DNA from 2 places in the Paenibacillus sp. FSL R5-0908 genome. Region 2 is predicted to be linked to the other one. Evidence: predicted binding sites of a transcription regulator. Region 2 holds the regulator's gene; the other holds the start of a gene.

Region 1 (8,158 bases), 280 kb from region 2:
ACATAATGTATTTATTATTGATGGTATAGTCAGTACGATCCGCTCTAATGAGAAGCATTATAATTTATTGCAAAATGTTATGAGCATGCCAAGCACAAAGGTTATTGAGCATCCAGATATTTTCGTACGCGAATCTGAGTATAGTTATGATGACTTTGATATTATTATTGAGCTGCGGAATAATCCAACTGAAGAAATCTTGTACGAGTCATTTACGACGAGCTACAGTGATGATTTATAGAACACAAACGATGAAGAATACACTTCCGAGCATGTTTTTTTTATAAAGCTGGTTAAGGAAGTTTACATTCATAGAACTTACAGGAGGTGATGGTATGTCGGAACTGGGCCGGCAATTGAAAGAGGCACGTCTGCAAAAAGGGATGAGTCTTGACGATGTCCAGGAAGTAACAAAAATTCGCAAAAAGTATTTGGAAGCCATCGAGTCTGGAGACTACAAGGTGCTTCCAGGAAGTTTTTATGTGAGGGCGTTTATCAAAACGTATGCAGAAGCAGTAGGCATGAGTCCTGACGAACTGCTTGAGGAGCATGGGAACGTACCTGCACCACCTGCAGACACGACCATGGAGACGGTGATTCAAAAGCGCAGCCGTAGACCCGAAACCGAACGGAATGCAAAATGGCTGCCAACAGTGCTGATGTGGACATTCCCTATATTGATTATTGTAGTGATTTACATTTATGCTTCTAGTTTAAACAAAGCAGACCCTGATCAAGTTGATCAAACAAATATCACAAATAATGTGCAGGATCCTAATACAGCACAAACTTCTCCACCCGCATCAGGAGGCGGTGTTGTAGCACCTACTTCCTCGGCAGGTGCAGAAGCAACTACTGAGCCAACTACGGAGCCTACGCCAACACCGACACCAACGCCGTCTCCTCAATCTATCACGGTTACACCAGATGGGAAGTCAGGCAAAACAACGAAATTTAAGGTTACAGCTCCTGCCGGAAGCGAAGTTAAGGTTGAGATTGTTGCATCTGGAGTAAGCTGGCTTGAAGTTTATAAAGGCGAGAACTCTAAAGGTGAAAAACTCTCCTTCGGAAATACTGCAGCAGGAGAAACTATGAGCTTCGTTCTGGGCAGTGAAGGTATGTATATTAAGTCTGGGTATTCCCCAGCAACTGAGATTACCGTAAATGGTCAAGTAATCACGGATGAGAAGACGTCCTCACGTCTCCTGCTTAATCTTGACGGTTCTGGAAGTGAAGGTACTCAAAGTGAAGGGACAGGCGAATAACAAATAGGATGTATAGACTTTGGCTTTAGGGAGAACATAAGACTGTTTTCAGTTTTAGCCAAAGTGAGGTGTACATCTTATGACAGTTAGCTGGATTGTAGCTGGCCTTGGGGTTGTTGTCAGTCTTATCGGATACTATTTGACACCAGGTGCTTGGGGATACGGAATTCTCGGATTCGGTATTGCACATATTGTGCTAGGAATTCTGGATATGTTTCGTAATCCGGTCCGAAGCAGATAGAAGCTGTAGAAATGAATGTCTCCAACGATTTACTTCCGGTGGAGACGTGTTTCTACCCTTTGAACCAAACTCACTCGAAGGAAAAGCTCCACTTAGTGGGGCTGTTTTCTATGTCGGGTGAGCTACATAATGATTTATCCAAAATTAGACTTAATAGTACCATTCTCTTATAATAGTAGCAGACTAATTGTATAAAGGACGTGGAGTTTAATGAGTTCAGAATGTTCATTTGATATTGTATCCAAAATGGATATGCAGGAGTTAACGAATGCTATTCACCAAACAGAGAAAGAGATCGACAACCGCTTTGATTTTAAGAACAGCAAAAGCAGTCTGAAGATGGAGAAAGACGCACTTATTATCGCCTCTGAAGACGAATATAAGCTAAATGCTGTTATTGATATTTTACAATCAAAGATGGTGAAAAGAGGCATTACCCTAAAGAATCTGGATTTCGGTAAAGTAGAACCGGCTTCCCTGGGATCTGTACGTCAACGTTTAGGGCTTAAGCAAGGCATTGATCAGGAGAATGCGAAAAAGATTAATATTCTGATCCGTGATTCAAAATTAAAGGTAAAGAGCCAGATCCAAGGGGATCAAATTCGTGTGACTGGTAAGAGCCGCGACGATTTGCAGCAGATTATTCAGATCTTGCGTAAAGCTGATTTACCACTGGATTTACAATTCATGAACATGAAATAGAATTTTGTGCCCCGCAGTGCTTATTAGCACTAACAACGCGGGGTGCTTTCTGTTTTTTTGACACCTATTTATTGCTATAATATACTTGCTTAAGTAGAAATGGATTAGCCTGATTTAGGCAATTTGTATGAACGATTTAGGGGAGGAAAACTTCAGTGAATTTGCCCAACCGCATCACGCTAGCTCGTATTTGCCTGATCCCGATTATGATGTTTTTTTTACTGGTGGATTTCAGTTTTTATCCAGAACCGATACATTGGGGCTCGTTTCAGCTATCTGTTAATCATTTGGTAGCAGCTGTAATCTTTTTGCTTGCGGCCAGCACAGATGGAATAGACGGCTACATTGCTAGGAAATATAATATGGTCACCAATCTCGGTAAACTCCTTGATCCACTTGCGGACAAACTGCTGGTATCTGCAGTACTGATTTCACTTGTGGAGCTAGGCAGATGCGATTCATGGATTGCTATTGTAATCATCAGTCGTGAGTTTGCAGTCACCGGACTTCGCCAGATTGCATTGCTAGAGGGAAAAGTGGTTGCCGCCAGCAAATGGGGCAAGATAAAGACGGTTGTACAAATTGTTGCGATCTCACTGCTGTTGTTGAATAATTTCCCATTTCAATTTGTCAGTATTCCTGTAGACGATATTGCTATTTGGGCCGCAGCGCTGATCACTATTTATTCTGGAATTGATTATTTTGTGAAGAATAAGGATCTGCTACAGCTGCATAATGCGTAAGCATGTAAGCTGGATATACAAGGAAAGGTAATAGGTGAAGCACCTATTACCTTTTTTGAAATCCAAAAGCAGTGTACCTACATTATAACGAGGAGGCGAAAGCCAGGTATGAAAGCGGAGATTATTGCAGTAGGGACAGAGCTTTTGCTCGGTCAAATCGTGAATAGTAATGCCCAGTTTTTGTCTATAGAGCTAGCTGCCATCGGGATCGATGTATACTTTCAAACCGTTGTCGGTGATAACAGCAGCCGCCTGCAGCAAGCCATCGAGATCGCTCAGAGTCGGGCCGACGTTATTATCTTTACGGGCGGAATTGGCCCCACTGAGGATGATCTGACTAAAGACGCACTGGCTGCATCGCTAGGTAGAACGCTCCATATTGATCGTTTGGCGATGGATCATGTACAACGTTTCTTTGATGATCGTAAGATCGTTATGACCGAAAATAACCGCAAACAGGCACTTATTATTGAAGGAACTACACCGTTGCCGAATGAAATCGGTCTTGCGGTTGGGATTGCTTTTGAGCATGAGAAGAAATATTATATTGTGCTTCCAGGTCCACCTCGTGAGATGAAACCGATGTTCGTTGATAAAGCAGTACCGTGGCTACAGCAGCACGCTTTGACGAACGAAACACCGCTTTATTCAAAAATGCTCAAATTTGCCGGCATTGGAGAATCGTTGCTGGAGGACAAGCTCATTGAACTGATTCGCAGTCAGACTGATCCAACGATTGCCCCGTATGCCAAAGAGGGAGAGGTAACTGTTCGTATTTCGACAAAGGCCCCTTCTGAGCATGAAGCTACAAAGAAGCTGGAGATACTGGAACAACAAATCAAGGAGATTTTGCCGGAACATTTGTATGCGAACATTGATGTACCGCTGGAGCAATTGATTGTGGATTGGATGGCGGATGCCGGCCTGACCTTAAGTGCGGCAGAGAGCTGCACCGGAGGTTTGCTGATGGAGAGCATAACAAATATTCCAGGCAGTGCTTCGATGTTTGCCGGCGGAATCGTCTGCTATTCGAATGACCTAAAGAAAAAGCTACTGAATGTGCCAAGTGCTTATTTGGAGGGACCCAATGCTCCTGGAGCCGTAAGTCGTGAGGTTGCCGAGGTGTTGGCTGACCAAGTGAGAATGATTGCAGACAGCGATTTTGGCTTATCTGTTACAGGTGTAGCCGGACCGGGTTATTCTGAACGCAAGCCTGTTGGACTTGTATTTATCGGCTTGGCTGAACGGGGACGTAAGACAGAGGTCTATGAGCTTAATCTTAAAGGTACACGGGAAAATATCCGGTTGCGTACTGTTAAGGCTCTGCTGTATCGCCTCTGGCGGAGACTTGAGGAACGCAAGGTGGAGACACCTCTTGAGGGTTCAGACTTGTAATGGGAGATTAGCCCAGTTATAATATACACATACGGAAGAACCGTGGCACTGAGATTTCTTTGCTGCGGTTTTTTGTATATTTGCAGAGATTTTGATCACGATGGCTACTCATGATCATAAGTCGTTGATGTCCGGTGAAGTGGGGAATTTAATTAACTTCTATCTCCGGAGGGAGGCTTACAATAAAAGGGATAAATAACGCCCAAGACAAAAAAAACGAATGTATGTTCGAAAAAAAGCTTGGCAAGACCTTAAAAACACGTTATTATATTACTATAAACAGTGAAGGAAGTGGTCTGATTGTCAGATCGTCGTGCAGCGCTTGATATGGCGCTTCGTCAAATAGAAAAACAATTTGGTAAAGGTTCGGTAATGAAACTGGGAGAATCCACGCATATGCAAGTGGAAGTTGTACCTAGCGGATCTTTGGCACTTGATATTGCGTTAGGTATAGGCGGACTTCCAAAGGGACGTATTATTGAAGTATATGGACCGGAATCTTCAGGTAAAACAACAGTTGCTCTTCATGCTATTGCAGAAGTGCAAAGACAAGGCGGACAAGCTGCATTTATCGATGCCGAGCATGCGCTTGATCCGAAATATGCACGTAACTTGGGCGTAAATATCGATGAGTTGCTGCTTTCTCAGCCAGACACGGGTGAACAAGCGCTGGAAATCGCCGAAGCACTCGTTCGTAGTGGAGCCGTTGATATTATTGTCGTTGACTCCGTTGCTGCTTTGGTACCTAAAGCTGAAATTGAAGGCGATATGGGTGATTCCCACGTCGGATTGCAGGCTCGCTTGATGTCTCAAGCACTTCGTAAGCTTTCTGGTGCCATTAGCAAATCCAATACGATTGCTATCTTTATCAACCAGCTTCGTGAGAAGATCGGTGTTATGTTCGGTAACCCTGAGACAACTCCGGGTGGTCGTGCATTGAAATTCTACTCTTCTGTACGTTTAGATGTACGTCGCGTAGAGAGCATCAAGATGGGGAACGATGTGGTTGGTAACCGTACTAAGATCAAGATTGTGAAGAATAAAGTAGCTCCTCCATTTAAACAGGCTGATGTTGATATCATGTACGGTGAAGGGATTTCCAAAGAGGGAAGTCTTGTAGATATCGGTACTGAAATGGATATCGTGAATAAAAGTGGTGCATGGTATTCCTACGAAGGCGAGCGTCTCGGTCAAGGTCGTGAGAATGCTAAACAGTTTTTGAAGGAACATCAGGATATAGCCCTTATTATTGAGAATAAGATCCGTGAAGCAAGTAATTTATCCACTATTGTTGCTGCGCCGAAGAATGAGGATATTATTGCAGAGCAAGAAGAAGAAGAGAAATTGCTTCTCGAAATCGAATAGTATATTAAGCAATAGGACGCCCTGTGATTGATTGTTGCAGGGTGTCTTTTCTTAACAATTAATGAAAGTAAGACGATAACTGATCTATTGCTATGAGGTGACAAACAACTATGGTAATACAACTGGATTTTGAAGCAGAAGAACAAGATGAGCAGGTGTTATCTGATTTTCCTGAAGGAGAACTCTTAGAGATCACTAAAGTAGAACGTCAAAAGAAATCTGACCACCGTTATATCATACATTTCGGAGCATATAACATGACTGTGCACGAAGACGTCATGATTAAATATCGAATGATTACTGGTAATTCTTTTATGAAGGCTGATTTGGAGGGAATTGTTGTAGCTGATGAGCGTCAGCGAGCTTATGTAGAAGGCCTCCGTTATCTAGAACGTAAACCACGCACCGCTATGGAAATGACTCGCCGTTTACGCCAGAAAGAAATAGGAGAGACTATTATTGCGGAAGTGGTGCAGCGGCTGCAGGAGGAAAGACTTCTTGATGACCCTTTATATGCTAAGCAATGGGCCGAGCAACGAATAGCGAACCAGCGGAAAGGGAAGATGTGGATTCGACAAGAGCTACGTGAGAAAGGGATTGACAAAACCCTTATAGCGGAAGCTTTGGAGAATATTACTCCTGAACAAGAGCTGGAGAGTGCACTCGAAACTGGGCGCAAGAAATGGAATCTCATCCGTGGAGACGCTTCTGATAAACGAAGAAAGACTGGAGCCTTCCTTATGCGCCGTGGATTCTCGGGCGATATGGTTCGCCAAGTGATCAATACTTTACTTGCGGAAGACAATTATGAAGGTGAAGATGAGGAGTTTTACTAGAATCACTGATTCTCTTGACATTAATGCGTATATCGACTCTCTTGACAATGTCTTTTTATAAATAATAAAATATAACATGAATCGGCATAAAATTAGAATCCTTTTTCCTTCCCAAAAAGGAGCCTGTTTTAAACGGTTCACGTACAACTCATATGAAATGTAATCGCCGGATAAGGCGGGCAGTGTGCATGTGCAGCATGTGCAGTATGGCAATCGGTTGTTTACCGGTTTTTTGTATGGTGATGAACGGATAGTTAAACAACTGCACAATTCCCAGGGATATACCTTGGAGAGGAACCAACGAGGAGGTGAACAGATGCTGGAATCATGGATCTGGGTCATTATCGTTCTCGTTGTAGCTGCAATATTCTTTGGGTTCGGTTATTTTATTCGTAAATCCCTTGCAGAAGCTAAAATCCAAAGCGCAGAAAGAGAAGCCGTTGTCATCGTTGAGAATGCGAAGAAGGACGCTGAGGCGCTGAAGAAAGAAACAGTATTGGAAGCTAAGGACGAAGTCCATAGAATCCGTACTGAAGCTGAGAAAGAAACTCGTGAACGTCGGAATGAAATCCAACGGCAAGAGAGACGTTTGCTGCAAAAGGAAGAATCTCTGGATAAAAAAATGGAATCGCTTGAAAGAAAAGAAGAACAAGTAGCTAACAAAGAGAAACGAATTGATGAAACCCAACAGCAAATTGATGTTATTTACAAAAACCAAGTCACTGAATTGGAACGTATCTCCAATTTAAGCATCGAAGATGCAAGAAGTATCATTCTTAGCAATGTTGAGCAAGAAGTTCGCCATGAAACGGCACAAATGATCAAAGAAATTGAACAGCAGGCGAAAGAAGAAGCGGATAAGAAATCCCGTGAAATCATTACACTCGCTATCCAACGCTGTGCAGCTGATCACGTAGCGGAAACAACGGTTTCAGTTGTTACGTTGCCGAATGAAGAGATGAAAGGTCGGATTATCGGTCGTGAAGGCCGTAATATTCGTGCTTTGGAAACTCTTACAGGTATCGACCTCATTATTGATGATACGCCGGAAGCAGTTATTTTGTCGGGATTTGATCCAATCCGCCGTGAAGTGGCCCGTACGGCACTTGAGAAATTGGTGGCTGATGGACGTATTCACCCCGCTCGTATTGAAGAGATGGTGGAGAAATCCCGCAAAGAAGTGGACGAACGGATTCGGGAATATGGTGAGCAAGCTACTTTCGAAGTGGGCGTTCACGGTTTGCATCCAGATTTGATCAAGATTCTGGGGCGTCTGAAATTCCGTACAAGCTATGGTCAAAATGTATTGAAGCACTCCATGGAGGTTGCTTATTTAACAGGACTGATGGCCGGTGAGCTTGGGGAAGACATCGTGCTTGCAAAACGTGCAGGATTACTCCATGATATCGGCAAAGCGCTGGATCATGAAGTGGAAGGTTCGCATGTTGAGATTGGCGTTGAACTAGCGAAGAAATATAAAGAACATCCGGTTGTTATCAACAGTATCGCATCTCATCATGGAGACTGCGAAGCTACTTCGGTTATTGCTATGTTGGTTGGTGCCGCTGACGCATTGTCGGCAGCTAGACCTGGTGCTCGCCGTGAAACACT
Region 2 (8,158 bases):
TTCTTCGGCAGGAATGGAAGCATACCGCTCCACTTTCTCTGTATTTACGATCGCATAATCCAACCCAGCTTTTGTACATTCATAAAGGAATACTGAGTTCAACACTTCACGTCCCGCTTCCGGCAATCCAAAGGAGACGTTGCTAATGCCCAAGATCGTATGAACACCTGGAAGTGCTTCCTTGATCAAACGAATGCCGTCAATCGTTTCCTTTGCTGAACCGATATATTGTTCATCTCCGGTTCCTACAGGGAACACCAACGTGTCAAAAATAAGATCTTCTCCTGCTAAACCGTACTTATTCACTAGCAAGTCATAGGAGCGTTTAGCCACTTCCAGTTTATCTGTCGCCTTAATGGCTTGTCCCGTCTCATCGATGGTACCCACAACAATAGCTGCACCATATTTATGAATGATCGGCGTCACCAGCTCGAATTTCTCTTCACCATCTTCAAGGTTAATGGAGTTAATTATCGCCTTACCTTGACAGTACTGTAATGCTAAATCGATAACCTTAGGATCGGTAGTATCGATCATCAGGGGTACTTTAACCTTTTTCACAACCAGTTCTAAGAAAAGCTTAATATCTTCAATCTCATCACGATCAGGATCTTGTACACAGACGTCAATAACTTGTGCCCCACTCTTCACCTGAGCACGAGCAATTTCTGAAGCTTCCTCGTATTTACCCTCGACAATAAGACGTTTAAATTTACGAGAGCCAAGTACATTCGTACGTTCACCAACCATGTATGGGCGGTTGTCGTTCTCAATATAGATAGGCTCAATACCTGAAAGAGCAGGCGGATGATTACCTGCCAGCGGGCGTGGAGGATATTCAGAAAGTGCTTCCTTCATCGCACGGATATGCTCTGGTGTCGTTCCACAGCACCCCCCCGCAATGTTCAGCCAGCCTTTTTCGGCAAAGGCTGCAATCTTGCGAGCTAAAGAATCTGGAGATTCATGATAATGTCCGTTCTCATCCGGCAATCCTGCGTTTGGATAACAGCTCACGGCTGCGGAGGAGATCTCCGAAAGCGAACGAATGTGATCACGCATGAACTCTGGACCAGTCGCACAGTTGAGGCCCATAGAGATAGGCTTCAGATGTTCTAGTGAGATATAAAATGCTTCAATATTCTGACCCGCCAATGTAGTACCCATTGGTTCAATTGTTCCTGAAATCATAACCGGCAATGTGATGCCTGTCTTTTCAAAAGCATTACGAATACCAATACTTCCAGCTTTAACGTTAAGTGTATCTTGTGAGGTCTCCAGCAGCAAAACATCTACTTTACCGTCGATCAATGCTACTGCTTGTTCCTCATAACTATCAACTAGCTCTTGGAAAGTAACGCCTCCGGTTACTGAGAGCGTTTTTGTTGTTGGACCCATAGCCCCCACGACGTATCGCGGACGGTCAGGTGTGTCATATTTGTCTACTGCTCTGCGAGCCAGCTCTGCTGCCGCTAGGTTGATCTCACGTGCGCGCTGAGGAATATCATATTCCGCTAGTACAACAGAGGTTGCACCAAATGTGTTAGTCTCAATGAGATCAGCCCCTGCTTCGAGGTACTGCTCATGAATCGTCTGAATGACTTCTGGACGTGTCAATACCAGCATTTCATTACAGCCGTCCAGCTCATCGCCACCAAAATCTTCTCCAGTAAGAGGCACCTGTTGGATCATCGTGCCCATTGCGCCATCAAGGATCAAAATCCTTTGTTGTAAGCTTTCCTCAAGTGTATATTTAGCCAACTAATAGTCCCCCCAGTAAAACATTAGAGTAAGTTTAGCAGAATAAAGGAATTTCGAAAAGCCTTCCTTTCCACTCTGCTTTATCTGTTATTGCTCAGTAACCGTTGCGAACCTTTGAATCATGGTTTCACAGACAGCTCTTTGCTAGGCATAGAGTGCTGTGTCCGGGCTGTCACATGTGAAGTGACATTATATTGTCCTTCCTTTTCAAGGGTCCCTTCTGCTTGATAGACCCCTTTACCAATTAGCTTTCCCTTAAGCTCTATTTTCTGTCCCTCATCATTTTTATTCACAATTTCGAACAGAACCTCTTTTGCATCATCTACTGCCTCGTTATCTTGGGTCACCACAGCTTCAAAGGTTACCTTTTGATTTACAACAACTTCTTCAGGACTCCATTGTAGTTCGACTTTGATAGGTTCCATAGACATGTTCATATTCATGTTATGTATTTCTGAATGCTTGGTTCCATTTGAAGAACATCCACCTAGTACTAGAAGTGTTGCACCTAATAATACAGCGACTAATTTCTTCGATCTCATCATTTGGAGCCCTCCCAATCATTATCGAATAATAAAAATCTACCAATTCATGTTATACATCTCCATCTATTATACACATTATTATTGGTTTTTCAGTATTTTGCATCAATTCCGCATTAGTCTTGTGACTTAAATCATTTACTTAAAAATCTAATGAAATCTTTATGTTAGTATGTATGTATAGAAAAGCAGCGAGTTTCTTAGGATCTCAGAAACTCGCTGCTTTTATAAAGTCTTTATATTGGAGCTAATAGCTCTGTGTATCTTACAAGGATTGAACTAGCGGAAGAAGTTCCTCAAGGTGATTGATTTCATGATCCGGATGAATATCAAGACTAGGTGCTCTACCTTTTCTATTGATCCAGACCGTGGTCAACCCTGCTGCCAGCCCCCCACGGATATCCGTTGTAAGCTTATCGCCGACCATAACTGCTTGCTCAGGAGTTACATCAAGAAGCTCTAAAGCATGCAGGAAAATTTCCTTATCCGGTTTGCCTTTACCAAAGCTTCCGGAAATCACAATATGATCAAAGAAAGGAATTAACTCTGGCACACCATCTAGTTTCTCTTGTTGCAGTGCAGGACAGCCGTTCGTAAGTAGCAAAAGCTTCACTTGACCCCGTAACTGCTCCAGTACATGCATTGTTTCTTCATAGATGTATGGACGTTTTCTGCGCTCTGCTGCGAATTTAGTTGCCAAGGTCTCAGCTAGTGCTTCGTCTTCCACCCCTAACGCTGCAAGTCCGCGACGCCAAGACTCTTTACGATAAACCGGTGCAAGCTGCTCCAATTGACGGAATTCAGGCTGTTCACCTGCCGTAAAGTTAGCCCAGAGTGCTTCATATGGATTAATTCCGATCATCTTTGTAAATGGGAACGTCTCATAAGATTCATACAAGCTACTTGCTTCCTTACGAACTGCAACTTCTAGTTCTTGTGGATCAATGTTATCCCCAGCGGCTTCACAAGCAGAACGAAATGCTTCTTCGACGCTCCGATCATCCCACAGCAATGTATCATCAAGGTCAAATAGTACAGCAGAAATTGGCATTACAGGTCTCCCTCTCCCTTTAACTGGTCTAGTTCTATTCGTGAACTACTTCAATGTTGTGAGCTTTAGCAAATGCTTCTAATCGTGTACTCATCGCATTAGTATCATAGCGATTCATAAGTTTTGTGAAAATCCATTTCGTACGTTTCCCTTTATGCTTAATGACTACAGCTCCACGCGAAAGGGTGATTTTCTCAATATCTGCAGCTGGCAGCCCGCGTTCACGATTGAATTTAATAGTAGACAGTCTTGCTTTTTCCACCTTCAAGTACGGACGACGGAAGAACAATAGCGCTGCCAGTAAATAGTACAGTACTACTCCCAGCCAATTAGCCAGCATGCCATTGCCTTTGGCCTGATCAATAGAACCAACTACCCAAAACATAGTGCCAAGAATCACTAACACTACCGGAAATGCAATGTTGCGACCTTTAAAGACTTCGGCATTCTGGGTAGGAGATTTAGAGGCATAAATCGTATCCTTGCCTTGTTTCTTTCTTTGCTTGTTGATTTGCTGAGTGTTGCGTTGAACCATTCTTTCCCAAGAACGGGCCATGTGCGTTCCCCCTAGTCATCCTGAAATATCTATGAAAAGGAACAGCGAGCTAATGTTTAAGCCCCTTGTTACCTTGTTCATGCTCATCGTTATCTACTACTTCAATAGTATTTAATTGTGCTCGGAAGTTATTGCGGATATTCCCCAGGTAAATTTCACGAAGCTTGGCGCGTTCCGCCACTTCCTCTTGATTAAGGCCTACGCTCTTCTGTTTGCGTGCCAATTCGTTAATTCGCGCGACCAACTCATCAATATTCAATACTTTCCCTCCCCCTATAAATTAATTCTAACTCTGCCATGAGAAAAAGAGCTTGTCAAGGTCTACTCCCTGCAAGCTCTACTGGTCATTCTTTTATGTTCTCAGAAAATTAATAAATAGGTAAAGTAAGTATGTCTCCAGCGTTAATCTGACTACTCTTAATCCCACTTGAACGTTTAATTCCTTCTATATAAACAACTGTCTTCATATCAGCTGGTTTATTCTTAAGGGCAATACTCCATAGTGTATCTCCACGTTCAACCACAATCCGCTTCTCTTCCTTCATTATAGTCGTCGATCCTGCAAATACATTTCCCACTACTGTTAGGCCAGATAATACTAACACCATAATCAATATTAACTTAATAAAGAAATCTTGACGGAACAACGACATCATCCCTCCAAGCAAACGTTCCGTTATCTCTTTCACCTTAGCGGAATTACGGGCAACGTCATTATGTCCTAAAGATTCAACCACTGGGGCCTTATCGTAGATGCTGCGGTATGTACTGTATTTTAGCATAATCATCATCCTCCAAACACTTGTTCTTACTTTCGAATTCATAATAACACGAACATGTGTTTTGTTCAATACTATTTCAGAACAATTGTTCTCTTTTTTTTGAGAGACTCAAGCGGTTCATTTTATTATCACTTGTCTACCATTTTTTAACTCTAGCAGATTAATATTTATAATAGTTAGAACTTATGTTTGTGCGAACGGTAGTTCTATGTTATAATTTTCCCAAACATTACTATATGGGGTTGATTCCAATGTCAAAGATTTCAAGTCGCCAGCTGGCGATCCTGGAATTTATACGAAGCGAAGTCCGCAGCAAGGGTTATCCACCTTCCGTCCGGGAAATTGGAGAAGCTGTTGGCCTTGCTTCCAGCTCCACAGTTCACGGTCATTTGGACCGGCTTGAGAAGAAGGGACTTATTCGTCGTGATCCAACGAAGCCACGTGCAATAGAATTACTAGGCCAAGAGGATTCAGAGAATGTTCACCAATTCGCCCAGACCATCTCACGGATTCCTGTCGTAGGTAAAGTTACCGCCGGGGTACCTATCACTGCTACAGAGAATATCGAAGACTACTTCCCACTTCCTACTCACTATGTGGGGGACAACAAAGTATTTATGCTGTCAGTTATGGGTGATAGTATGGTGGACGCAGGCATTATGAATGGTGACTATGTGATTGTTCGCCAACAACAAACGGCGGACAACGGAGATATCGTTGTAGCCATGACCGAAGAAGATGAAGCAACCGTTAAGACCTTTTACAAGGAACGTGATCATATTCGGCTTCAACCGGAGAATCCAGCTTATGAGCCTCTTCGCCTTAATCGCGTAACTATTCTCGGAAGAGTCATCGGATTGTTTCGAGATATCCACTAAGTTTGCACTTCTAACATAAAAGGCTGTTCCGCAAATGCGGACCAGCCTTTTTTTTCTACGTATTTTGCTTTCCCAACCAATAACGAACATTTGTTCTCGCCGGCTAAAATGGTCATTTTCTATGAATAACCCTTTAGGCGTTCTGCTCATATCCTAATTAGAAAGGAGTGTTGCATATAATGCCCAACTATCGAATTATTGTAGATCTGACTCAACGAATGTTATATCTTCTGGACAATGATATTGTGATTAGAGGTTTCCCTGTCGGCATCGGTAAGATGTTAACCCAATCCCCAGTGGGAGAATTCACTATAATTAACAAACAACCCGACCCAGGGGGTCCCTTCGGTGTCTTTTGGATGGGACTGTCTAAACCACACTACGGAATTCATGGAAACAATGACCCTTCATCCATTGGGAAAGAGGTGTCCCACGGCTGCATCCGGATGTACAACGAGGATGTGTTAGCACTCGCTGCTATTGTTCCTATAGGTACACGAGTAACGATAAGAAATTAAATTCGAATGGAGACTCGGCAACCCCCAAATCACATTAAAAAATGGGGGTCATTACATAAGTAAGTATTTTTTCATTAGCATACTAGGAGTTTGGTGATTATATGTCGAATAATGTTAACAGGATTGCAAATTGAAAAGGATGTGTTTAGTTTGAATAATTCAAAAATTAGAACCCTTGTCGATTTTAAAGTCGATGCACTGGGTAAGCTGTCCGGTTTACTTTTAAATGATGAACAAGCTAGTGGAAAAAAAGTGAATTTGCTCACCGCTTTTGGCAGCATTCAGGGAATCGTCTCTCCAACCGTCTCCAACAAAGAGGATGTATTTGATTTAAAATCTTTGATGGATGATGTAATTGTAGACGAATACATATCTTATTTGGGAGCAGAACACCCTGATAAAAATTTCAGCTATAACTTTGTTGTCCTCAATGACGTTACTGTAAGACCTTATGCTAGTTATGGAACTCCGATCGAATACAAACAGCTGATTGTTTATACCGATCATATCACTGCCTTCAATTTTCTATAGGTTTACATAATTACCTTAAAAAGCACCTTTGCAGCAACCCCAAATTTTGCATCATTTGCAGAATCGGCAGGTTTCTCTGGGTGCTTTTTTTGGGTTAATCGTGAAGTCGATCCTATAATTCCACGAATTTCCCTTTTAAAAGATACTAGTGGGGATCATTCAGGCATATCTTTCAATAAGCAACAATTTGAGTCTAATGAGATAACTAGGAGGTGTGATTATATGCTGATTATCTTGATGTACTTATTCGCTATTTTAGGAGTTGTTTTAATTCTAAGTGCCGCCATTATAAAATTGAAAACGCTATCTGCTTCATCTGAAATTTCTAAGCTAGTTAATGCGACCTCATCTTTTAACATCATTTTCACCAAAACATTCATTCCCCCCAATCAATCACACTTGATCGCACTTAACGAGCCTAATAAAAAATTGGCAATCGGTACCAAAAATCCGAAGAGTAACAAAAAAGCAGTAGCAAAGCTATACTCTTTTGATAATGTAATGGGATCCGAGATTGTGGTTAACGCACTTACCCTTTCAAAAGTATCCAAAAGACAACAAAACAGCAAAACAACTGCAACAAGTGCAGATATTAATGTCCTTAAGGACACCGATGAAGAAGCTAATGTGATAGAAGAGCTTACGCTTAAAATATATATGAACAGCAAAGAAACGCCTGTGTATTGTATTTCCTTCTTGCCGGGTTTATTGCCTATTCAACAATCCGACAACCAGTACAAGGAAGCTTACTCCCAAGTACAACAATTGCATGCACTGTTCAGGTCAATCGTATCTGAATAATTAAGTTGTTATCGCCTTACCTCTCATTTGTTTTCGACATTGAAAGATCTAAAATTGCACACTAAACCCGTCAAACTGGTGAATGCCTGTACCATGTGCCACTAGCTTTTGCTCACGCAACTCACGAACTGCCTTCTTGACCTCTTGCAAAATAGATGGATCTAGACCCAGCGTATTATGAGAGCCATATACTTGGGTAACCCCTGGAATTTCAGTAATCTTTTCTAAGGATGCCACTAAATCAACCGGACTAGTCGAAGGGTAAAAAGCATAGATTGGCGTAACGTCATATAATAAATCACCTGTAAACAGATATCCGTTGGCATGATCAAAAAGGCTGATATGCCCTGGCGAATGACCTGGTGTGTGGTAAATTTCTATTTTGCGCCCGCCTATGTCGAGCACATCCCCTTCTTGTAAAAGAGCCGTTGGTTTCCCTTGAAAAGGTATGTAGGTGTTAGGATCAAAGGTTTCAGGAACAGGAAGGGTGATGTCCCGGCTCATATCTTTTCGAATCTGGGCAAGGGACAAGCCTTTTATTCCGTTAATCAGCCAATCCTCATCCGCTTTATGAACATAGATTGTCTCGAATTGCTCATGACTGCCAATATGATCTGCATGCACATGCGTAGTTATGACAGCGATAGGTAAATCCGTTAACTGATCCGTTATTCTTTTTATATTATCAATACCTAATCCCGTATCAATTAACGCCCCTTGTTTTTGCCCCAAGAGTAAAAA

The links. The regulator LexA, encoded in region 2, represses DNA repair genes until DNA is damaged. The targets are predictions, from matches to a motif close to CGAACATATGTTCG.
Region 1: the regulator LexA is predicted to act here: its motif matches at 4,564-4,577, upstream of recA (recombinase RecA).

Annotation. Positions count from the first base shown of each region.
Region 1 covers NZ_JBBOUV010000001.1:4,588,273-4,596,430, reverse strand. The annotation lists gene MKZ09_RS20900 (DUF3388 domain-containing protein) at 1-241, shown strand, start outside; gene MKZ09_RS20895 (helix-turn-helix domain-containing protein) at 336-1,265, shown strand; gene MKZ09_RS20890 (hypothetical protein) at 1,345-1,506, shown strand; gene MKZ09_RS20885 (YajQ family cyclic di-GMP-binding protein) at 1,717-2,208, shown strand; gene pgsA (CDP-diacylglycerol--glycerol-3-phosphate 3-phosphatidyltransferase) at 2,364-2,951, shown strand; gene MKZ09_RS20875 (competence/damage-inducible protein A) at 3,060-4,346, shown strand; gene recA (recombinase RecA) at 4,647-5,711, shown strand; gene MKZ09_RS20865 (regulatory protein RecX) at 5,822-6,547, shown strand; gene rny (ribonuclease Y) at 6,864-8,158, shown strand, end outside.
Region 2 covers NZ_JBBOUV010000001.1:4,309,641-4,317,798, forward strand. The annotation lists gene metH (methionine synthase) at 1-1,698, opposite strand, end outside; gene MKZ09_RS19700 (FixH family protein) at 1,878-2,303, opposite strand; gene MKZ09_RS19705 (HAD family hydrolase) at 2,566-3,351, opposite strand; gene MKZ09_RS19710 (hypothetical protein) at 3,386-3,907, opposite strand; gene MKZ09_RS19715 (DUF896 domain-containing protein) at 3,957-4,166, opposite strand; gene MKZ09_RS19720 (LysM peptidoglycan-binding domain-containing protein) at 4,276-4,689, opposite strand; gene lexA (transcriptional repressor LexA) at 4,941-5,567, shown strand; gene MKZ09_RS19730 (L,D-transpeptidase) at 5,747-6,085, shown strand; gene MKZ09_RS19735 (hypothetical protein) at 6,236-6,616, shown strand; gene MKZ09_RS19740 (hypothetical protein) at 6,839-7,417, shown strand; gene MKZ09_RS19745 (MBL fold metallo-hydrolase) at 7,466-8,158, opposite strand, start outside.